Regions from separate parts of the Methylobacterium sp. WL69 genome, predicted to be linked through region 1. Evidence: predicted binding sites of a transcription regulator. Region 1 holds the regulator's gene; the other holds the start of a gene.

Evidence for each region. Region 1 encodes PhoB, which activates phosphate uptake and scavenging genes when phosphate is short. Its sites were predicted from a motif close to TGTCATNNANCTGTCAT; they were not measured.
Region 2: a site for PhoB is predicted at 1,475-1,491, ahead of FV218_RS04755 (UDP-2,3-diacylglucosamine diphosphatase). Genes of this name have one in related genera too.

What each region holds. Positions count from the first base shown of each region.
Region 1 is NZ_VRUZ01000084.1:3,502-8,245, forward strand. Features, by position in the region: gene FV218_RS17895 (DNA polymerase IV) at 1-632, shown strand, start outside; gene FV218_RS17900 (cell envelope integrity EipB family protein) at 658-1,488, opposite strand; gene FV218_RS17905 (GcrA family cell cycle regulator) at 1,883-2,482, shown strand; gene phoB (phosphate regulon transcriptional regulator PhoB) at 2,654-3,358, opposite strand; gene phoU (phosphate signaling complex protein PhoU) at 3,496-4,236, opposite strand; gene pstB (phosphate ABC transporter ATP-binding protein PstB) at 4,401-4,744, opposite strand, start outside.
Region 2 is NZ_VRUZ01000009.1:38,486-43,229, reverse strand. Features, by position in the region: gene FV218_RS04760 (aminotransferase class V-fold PLP-dependent enzyme) at 1-823, opposite strand, end outside; gene FV218_RS04755 (UDP-2,3-diacylglucosamine diphosphatase) at 1,540-2,364, shown strand; gene FV218_RS04750 (glycosyltransferase family 1 protein) at 2,361-3,449, shown strand; gene FV218_RS04745 (ribonuclease HII) at 3,508-4,203, shown strand; gene FV218_RS04740 (PA0069 family radical SAM protein) at 4,154-4,744, opposite strand, start outside.

The sequences.
Region 1 (4,744 bases):
ACATCGCCAGGGCCGACCCGCGGACCCTGCACGCGGCCCTGGGGCGCGACGCGAGCCGGCTCCTGGCCCTCGCCCGGGGCGACGACCCGCGCCCCGTCCGGCCCGAGCGCGACACCAAGAGCGTTTCGGCCGAGACCACCTTCAGCGCGGACATCGCCGCCTTCGAGGCCCTGCGGCCGATCCTGTGGCGCCTGTGCGAGAAGGTGTCGGGCCGGCTCAAGCGCCAGAACCTCGCGGCCGCCAACGTCACCCTGAAGCTCAAGGACTCGGCGTTCCGCCTGCGCACCCGGACGCGCGGCGGCCTGGCGCCGACGCAGCTCGCCGCGCGCCTGTTCGCCGACAGCGAACCCCTCCTGCGGGCGGCCTGCGACGGCACGCCGTTCCGCCTCCTCGGCATCGGCGGGGGCGACCTGTGCGACGCGGTCCATGCCGACCGGGGCGACCTCATCGACGGGAGCCTCACGGCGGGCGGGCTCGTCACCGGAGGCCTTGCCGACGGAGGCCTTGCCACCGGAGGTGTGGCCCGCACCGTCCGGCGCGAGGCCGCCCTCGACCGGCTGCGTGAGAAGTTCGGCGCCGGAACGATCCAGCGCGGCCTCGCCTTCACCCCCGCGCCGCGCGCCGGCGAGTAGCGCGCGTCAGGACTTGTAGCGGGCGTCAGGATTTGCAGTCCGTCGCGGCCGGGAGCTTGTCGAGGCGGCTGAGATTGCCTGCCACGGCGAATTCCCCGTAATCCAGGCGCAGGTTTCCGCTGACCCCGTTCTCGTAGAGGTCGAAGGTCAGCACGTAGATCGGCGTGCGCTCGCCCGCGCCGGAGGTGAAGTAGCTCAGGGTCACCGGCCAGTGGGTCATGCCCGCCATCTCGCCCTCGCGCAGGGGCTTGTCGCGGTCGGATTCCGCCTTGGCGGAGGCAATCGTGGCCGGGCGTCCGATGACCGCCAGGGTGTCGTAGACCTTCCGGCCGTCGTCGGTGCCGTCGTAGACCTTGACGGAGAGCGTGGTCTGACCGGCGCGCGCCGTCTCGATGAGCCGGCGCATGTGGAGGGTGGGGAACAGCACCTCGCCGCTCGCCTGGAAGCCGTCGCGCTTGGGCTCCTTGAGGCGGACCTTGAGGGCGTCGGCCGCCGTTTCGGCGGTGCCGTCCACGGACTGGCCGGGCGTGCCGTTGAGGAGGGTGCTGACCTTGAAGCGGTAGCTGCGTCCGTCGGCGCTCTCGAAGGTGGTGTTGCGCAGGTCCGAGGTGCGGCTGCCGGTCTCACCGCTGTCCAGCACCGTCACCTGCCGGGTCTGCATCGTGTAGCCCTTGCAGGCGTCGCCCGAGAAATCGATGACGATGCGCCCGCGCGCACTCTCCACCGCCCGGGTGCCGCCGCTCTGGGCCAGGGACAGGTCGTAGACCGCCCGGTGACTGGCGAGGTGCACGGGCTCGGCGGCGCCCGCCCCGGTGGCGAACAGGACGAGACAGGCCGTGGCGCGGGGCAGACGCATGGGGTCTCCTGATGGGGGTGGATCGGGATGCGGCAGTCGCCCCTCAGATAGGCCGCCCCTCCCCCACCGGCAATGCGGGGCCGCCGGCACGCCTCGTCCGGCCAAAGGCCGGGGGTCGAAACGCGACCGCGGGAAACACAGTCGGTGGAAATTCAGTTGACGGACCCACGGCCGGCTCAAACTTGGCCGGTGGAAACTTGACCGCTCTTCCGATCACCGTCGAAGCCGCTCTTGCCTCCGGCTCGCGCGCTCCTGTACGGTTCGCCCGTCGCCGAAGAGAGCCCGAGGCGAACGTCACCCGTCCGGTCCCGAAGTCGCCAGCCGCGGAGCCCCGCCGCTGTGCCTCCGTGCCCGCGACGCCGAGGGTGAGCGAGGACGATGTCGGGAGGGGGCGATGACGGATACGATCCCGAGCTGGTCGGACGAGCGCGTCGATCTCCTGCGCCGCCTGTGGCAGGAGGGCCTGAGCGCCAGCCGCATCGCCGCGCAGCTCGGCGGCGTCACCCGCAACGCCGTCATCGGCAAGGTCCATCGCCTCGGCCTGTCCGGCCGCGCCGCGAAGGCGTCCGACACGGTCCTCCCCCGCAAGAAGGCCGCCCGCGAGGGGGAAGCCCAGGCGGCGGAAGGGGCCGGGGCCGAAGCGACCGGGGCGGCGCAGGGCGCCGAGACCGGCACGGCCGAACCCGGAGCGGTCATCGCCATGGTGCCCGTGGCCATGGTGCCCGTGGCGGCCGAGGCGCCCGCCGCCCGTGCCGAGGCGGCGCCCGTCGCGCGGGTCGAGCCCGTGGCCCTGGCGACCTCCCGGCGCGTGACGATCATGGACCTGCGCGAATCCATGTGCCGCTGGCCCCTGGGCGACCCGACCACGCCCGAGTTCCACTATTGCGGCGACCGCGCCATCACCGGCCTGCCCTACTGCACCCACCACGCCGAGATCGCCTATCAGCCGGCGGCCGAGCGCCGGCGCGACCGCCGGGTCGGCGGCTTCCGATGAGCCCGGCCGGCGGCTTCCGCTGAGCCCGGCCGGCGGCTTCCGCTGAGCCCGGCCGGCGGCTTCCGCTGAGCCCGGCCGGCGGCTTCCGCTGAGCCCAGCCGGCGGCTTCCGCTGAGCCGGGCCGGCGGCTTTCGCTAAGCTTGGCCGGCGGCTTCCGCTGAAGCGGACGCGTTACGGTTCGGCGCCGGCGAACATCTCGTCGAACGAGTAGCCCGAGCCCCGCACCGTGCGGATCGGGTCGCTCTGGCGGGGCCGGTTGAGGGCCTTGCGCAGGCGCCCGACATGAACGTCCACCGTGCGCTCGTCGATGTAGACGTCGTGCCCCCAGACCCCGTCGAGGAGCTGTTCCCGCGAAAACACGCGGCCGGGGCTCTGCATCAGGAATTCGAGGAGCTTGAACTCCGTTGGCCCGAGATGGATCTCGCGGCCCTCCCGGCGGATGCGGTGGCTGAGGCGGTCGAGCTCGATGTCGCCGGCCACCAGCAGGTTGGCCACGTGGGCGGGCTTGGCCCGCCGCAGGAGGGCCCGCACGCGGGCGAGGAGCTCGGGCACGGAGAACGGCTTGACGATGTAGTCGTCGGCGCCCGTGCCGAGGCCGCGGATGCGGTCGCTCTCCTCGCCCCGGGCCGTGAGCATGATCACCGGCAGGCGCTCGGTCTCCCTGCGCGCCCGGATGCGGCGGCACAGTTCGATCCCCGACAGGCCGGGCAGCATCCAATCCAGGAGGACGAGGTCGGGGACCTGTTCCTGCATCCGGATGTCCGCCTCGTCGCCGCGCGTCGCGGAGTCGACCACGAAGCCCTCGGCCTCGAGGTTGTAGCGCAGCAGGAGGGTCAGGGCCTCCTCGTCCTCGACGATCAGGATCCGCGTACTCATCACCCACGCCCGCTCAGTATACGCCCGCCCACCATGCGCCCCCATGCGAAACCGGGGACGTCCGGACCGGGTCCGAACGCCCCCGGAACTGTCCCGTCTCCAGGGTCCCGGCGATGGGCCCCGGTCCCCGCCGTCCCTCAGACGCCGGTGGCCACGTCGAGGGGCGGCACGTCCACCGTGGCGTAGTTCGAGGCGTCGTTCTTGGGACGGTCGCTCTCGGCCAGGCTGTTCTCGCCGGTGACGAGGTAGTGGATCGTCTCGGCGATGTTGGTGGTGTGGTCGCCGATGCGCTCGATGTTCTTGGCGACGAACAGGAGGTGGGTGCAGAACGAGATGTTGCGCGGGTCCTCCATCATGTAGGTCAGGAGTTCGCGGAACAGGGAATTGTAGAGGGCGTCGATGGCGTCGTCGCGCTCCCAGACGTCCAGAGCCGCCTTGGTGTCGCGGCTGGCATAGGCGTCGAGGACGTCCTTGAGCTGCTCCTGCACGAGGTCGCTCATGTGCTGGACGCCGATGACGATCTTCTGCGGCTGGACCTGCTCGGCGATGGCGACCACGCGCTTGGCGACGTTCTTGGCCAGATCGCCGATGCGCTCGAGGTCGTTCGAGACGCGGATGGCCGAGACCGTCTCGCGCAGGTCGATGGCCATGGGCTGGCGCCGGGCGATGAGCAGGATCGAGCGCTCCTCGATCTCGCGCTGCAGGGTGTCGAGGCGGTGATCCGCCGCGATGACGGCCTGGGCCAGGGGTACGTCGCGGCGCACGAGGGCGTCGCTCGCCTCCGTCATCATCTTCTCGGCGATGCCGCCCATCTCCGAGATGGAGCGGCGCAGGTCTTCGAGGTCGGTGTCGTAGGAACTGACGATGTGGTCGGGCATGTCGCACTCCTCGGTCAGGCCCGTCTCGGAACCTGCCACGTGGCGTTGGGGCGGGATACGGGGGTCGATGTCCCCCGCCCGAGGATCAGAGTGCCTCGCGAAACGCCCGATCGCGGCCGCTCCGCTCGAATCCGGCGGCGCGGCGGGCGTTTCGCGGGAGGCCCTCAGCCGAAGCGGCCGGTGATGTAGTCCTGGGTCTGGCGCTTCTCGGGGTTCATGAAGATCCGCGTCGTCGGCCCGAACTCGACGAGCTCGCCGAGATACATGAACGCCGTGAACTGCGAGATGCGCGCGGCCTGCTGCATGTTGTGCGTGACGATGACGATGGTGAACTCGGAGCGCAGCTGCTCGATGAGCTCCTCGATGCGGCCCGTGGAGATCGGATCGAGGGCCGAGGTCGGCTCGTCGAACAGGATCACCTCGGGGCGCTGGGCCACGGTGCGGGCGATGCACAGGCGCTGCTGCTGGCCGCCCGAGAGGCCCATGCCGGACTGCTTGAGCTTGTCCT
Region 2 (4,744 bases), on a different contig from region 1:
GGCCTTCCTCGTTGAGGCAGGCGAGCGCCTCGCGCAGGCCGTAGAGCAGCGGCAGCGACGGGGTGTAGGGGAAGTAGCCGGCCGGGTTCTGCTTCTGGTGGTCGGCCCAGTCGAAGTAGACGTGGGCGAGACGGTCGTTCTTGCCGGCGGACGCCTCGGCGGCCTTGAGGGCCTTCTCGCTGACGCAGATCACGCCGAGGCCGGCGGGCAGCATCAGGCCCTTCTGGGAGCCGGCGATGGCGCAATCGACGCCCCACTCGTCCATCTTGTAGGGGAGCGAGCCCACCGACGACACGCCGTCGACGAACAGCAGGGCCGGGTGGCCGGCGGCGTCGATGGCCTTGCGCACGGCGCCGATATCCGAGGTGACGCCGGTGGCGGTCTCGTTATGGACGACCATGACGGCCTTGATCTCGTGGTTCTTGTCGGCGCGCAGGGCCTCGCCGATCTTCTCCGGGTCTGCGCCCGTGCCCCACTCCTCGTCCTGCACGATGACGTCGAGGCCGAGGCGCTCGGCCATGTCGACCCAGAGCAGGCTGAACTGGCCGAAGCGCGAGGTCAGCACCTTGTCGCCGCGGGCCAGGGTGTTGGTGAGCGCCGATTCCCAGATGCCCGTGCCGGAGGCCGGGAACAGGAAGATCGTGCCCTTGGTCGAGCCGAACACCGCCTTGGTGTCCTCGAACAGGGGCTTGGTCAGGGCGGGGAAGTCCACCGAGCGATGGTCCTCGGACTGCACCACCATCGATCGCAGGACGCGATCGGGGATGTTCGTCGGGCCAGGAACGAAGAGGTGGTTGCGACCCGGCCGTTTCGTTGCCGCCATGATGATGTCTCCGGTTCTCAAAGTAAGTGCGCGCGACACGTGCGACGCGATGGTTCAGTGGCGGAAGGTCTGCCCCATGGGGCCGCCCTTCCGGGTGGGATCGATGACGAGACGTCGGCCCGGTCGGGCCGCCCTCTCGGGTGGGCAGGCTCCTACGCGCTTGCGGATCGGCCGGATACCCGGCCCGCTCCACTTGCCCTCAGGCAATATTGCCCGAGGGAATTCGACGGCCTCGCCCTACGGCGGAAACCCCGATCCCATCGGGAGCGAGGCGCCGTGCTGTCGATGGGCTGCAGGGCGTTCGAGACCCACGCCGCGATGCGCGGACGCATCGAAGCGCGCGGACGTCCGTGGACGGGTCCGACGATCTCAAGCCGTTCTCCAGGCCGGGGCGCGCTCGAAGAACCGCGCCGCCCCAGGCCGTGCAGGCGCCATGCTGCCCCGTATGTCGCTGCCCTTCTTCACCTCGCAGGGCTCCGGACGCGCGATTTCCCGCGCGGTCCGGTGGGGCACCTTGGAGGCGACTATGCCTTCCTTCGCGCAGGAAGGAAAACCCGAAAAACTTCGCGAAACGTCAAATAATTTTATAGCCGCGCAAGGCTCGCGATGCGGTGCCGCACGGCGCGACGACGCTTCCCGGCGGCCGGCCGGCGTCATCAAAGTGATACGGGAATCCGGTTTGGCTCGGTCCGATGCAGATGCGTTCGGAGACCACCATGGGCGAAGATTCGGAGAAGACCATCCGCGTCCGAACCCTGTTCCTGTCGGACATGCACCTCGGGACCAAGGGTTGCCAGGCGGCGTTGCTGCTCGAATTTCTGCGCGATTACGATGCCGACGAAATCTACCTCGTCGGCGACATCGTCGATGGCTGGCAGCTCAAGTCCGGCTGGTACTGGCCGCAGAGCCACAACGACGTGGTCCAGAAACTCCTGCGCAAGGTGCGCAAGGGGTCGACCCTGATCTACGTGCCGGGCAATCACGACGAGTTCCTGCGCGACTACATCGGCATGACCTTCGGGGGCATCGAGGTCGCCGACCAGCGCCTCCACGTGGCGGCGGACGGCAAGCGCTACCTCGTGATCCACGGCGATCAGTTCGACATGGTGGTGCGCCACGCCCGCTGGCTCGCCTATCTCGGCGACGGCGCCTACACGGCGGCCCTCTTCGTCAACACCCACCTCAACACCCTGCGCCGGCGCCTCGGGCTCGCCTACTGGTCGCTCTCGGCCTGGGCCAAGCTGCGGGTGAAGAACGCCGTCAACTTCATCGGCAAGTTCGAGGAATTGCTCGCGGCGGAAGCCAAGCGCGTCGGGGCCGACGGGGTGATCTGCGGCCATATCCATCACGCCGCCAACCGGACCATCGGCGGTCTCACCTACCTCAACACCGGCGACTGGGTGGAATCCTGTACCGCCATCGTCGAACACTACGACGGCACCATGGAGGTGCTGCATTATCCGAGCATCGTGCGCGCCCGGGATGCCCGGGACGACGCCCTCGCCGGACGGCGGCCCGACGGCGCGCGGGCGGTCGCGTGAGGCTCCTCATCGCCACGGATGCCTGGCACCCGCAGGTCAACGGCGTCGTGCGCTCCCTGGAGCACATGGCGGCCGCCGGCGTGGGCCTCGGGATCGACACGGTGTTCCTTACCCACAAGGACTTCGCCTCGGTGCCCCTGCCGGGCTACCCCGAGATCCGCCTGTCCTGCGCGACGCGCGGGGCGGTGGCCCGGCGCTGGGAAGGTCTACGCCCCACGCACGTCCACATCGCCACGGAGGGCACCGTCGGCTACGCCACCCGCCGCTACTGCCTGAGCCATCGCCGGCCGTTCACCACGAGCTACCACACCCGCTTCCCCGAATACCTCGCCGCCCGCGCGCCGGTGCCGGAATCCTGGAGCTACGCCTGGCTGCGCCGGTTCCACGGGGCGGCCAACGGGACCATGGTCAGCACGCCGTCCTTGGAGCGGGACCTTTCGGCGCGCGGCTTCACCAACCTCATGCGGTGGACGCGCGGCGTCGATACCGACGTTTTCCAACCCAAATCCGGCGACGTCGATCCCCTCGCCGGCCTGCCCAGGCCGGTCTTCCTGTTCGTCGGGCGCCTGGCCGTCGAGAAGAACATCGCCGCCTTCCTCAGCCTCGACCTGCCCGGCTCAAAGGTGGTGGTGGGCGACGGGCCGGACCGGGCGCGCCTCGCTTCCCTCGCCCCCGACGCACATTTCCTCGGCACCCGCACGGGGGCGGCCCTGGCGGCGGTCTATGCCGCCGCCGATGTCTTCGTGTTCCCGAGTCTCACCGACACGTTCGGCATCGTCCTCCTGGAGGCGCTCGCCTGCGGCGTGCCCGTGGCGGCCTATCCGGTCACCGGTCCCCTCGACGTCATCGGCGGCACGGATGCGGGGGTGCTTGACCACGATCTCCGCAGGGCGGCCCTCGCGGCCCTGAACGTCCCGCGCGACCGGTGCCGGGCGCAGGCCCTGCGCTACACCTGGGCCGAGAGCGCGCGGCAATTCTACGGCAACATCGCCGAGGCCCATGGCACGCCCGGCCCCCGCACGCGCCCCGGCCCCCGCGGCGATCGTCTCGGTGTGAACACGGGACGCAGCGCCCCGGCGTGGTGACTCGGCCGGGCCGGACTGGCAGGGTCCGCCCCCAGCCCCGACGCCGCGTGTCCCCCGTATGCTTCCGTTCGATGCCGCTCAGGCGAACAATTATCCGGCCGTGATCGGGTGCGACGAGGTCGGGCGCGGGGCGCTGTGCGGACCCGTGGTCGTCGCGGCGGTGTGGTTCGACCCCCGGGCGATTCCGGGGGAGATCCTGGCGGCGCTCGACGATTCGAAGCGCCTGAAGCGGGCGGAGCGCGAGCGTCTGACCCCCCTCATCCGCGCCCATGCCCGGGTAGCCCTGGCGGCCGGGTCGCGGGCCCTCGTCGATCGGATCAACGTGCGCGGCGCCACCCTCGACGCCATGGCGCGCGCCGTCCGCCGCCTCGGCCTCGATGCCCCGGTGCTGGTCGATGGCCGCGACGCGATCCCCGGCCTCGCCCTCTGCCGTCCCGTCATCGGCGGCGACCGCATCGTGCCGCAGATCGCCGCCGCCTCCATCGTCGCCAAGACCGTGCGGGACGCGGTGATGCGATCGCTCGCCCGGCGCCACCCGGCCTATGGCTGGGACAGCAACGTCGGCTACGGCACCAAGACCCACCTCGCCGGCTTGGCGACCCTCGGACGCTCGGCGCATCACCGCTGCAGCTTCACCCGCGCCTACGCACCCGAAACCCGCGCCCACGCGCCGGAGGCCCGCATCCACGGGCCCGAGTCCGCCCTCAGAACAGCGACAGCTGCGCCGTCGGCCGGGCGAACAGGTCGGTCCTGAGCTTCAAGCGCTCCTCGGGGTAGCCGAGGCGACGCCGGGCGAGGCGCATGCGGCGGACGATGAGGTCGGCGTAGGGCCCGGCCCCGACCATGCGGCGGCCGTACTCCGCATCGTAGGCACGCCCGCCGCGGGCTTGGCGCACCAGGGACATCACGTGCGCGCGGCGCCCCGGATAATGCTCGGCGAACCAGTCGTCCACGAGGGCGTCGAGTTCCAGGGGCAGGCGCAGCAGCACGTGGTTCGCTTCCCGCGCGCCGCGCTCGCGGGCGGCGGTCAGGATCGCCTCGATCTCATGGTCGTTCAGCGACGGGATCACCGGGGCGGCGATGACCATGACGGGAATTCCCGCCGCACTCAGGCGCTCGATGGCCTCGAGGCGCTTCTTCGGATGCGGCGCGCGCGGCTCCAGGCGGCGGGCGAGGTCGGGATCGAGGGTGGTGACCGAAACGGCGACCTTCACGAGATCGTCCCGGGCGAGGTCGGTGAGAAGATCGAGGTCGCGCACCACGAGGTTCGACTTGGTGACGATTCCCACGGGGTG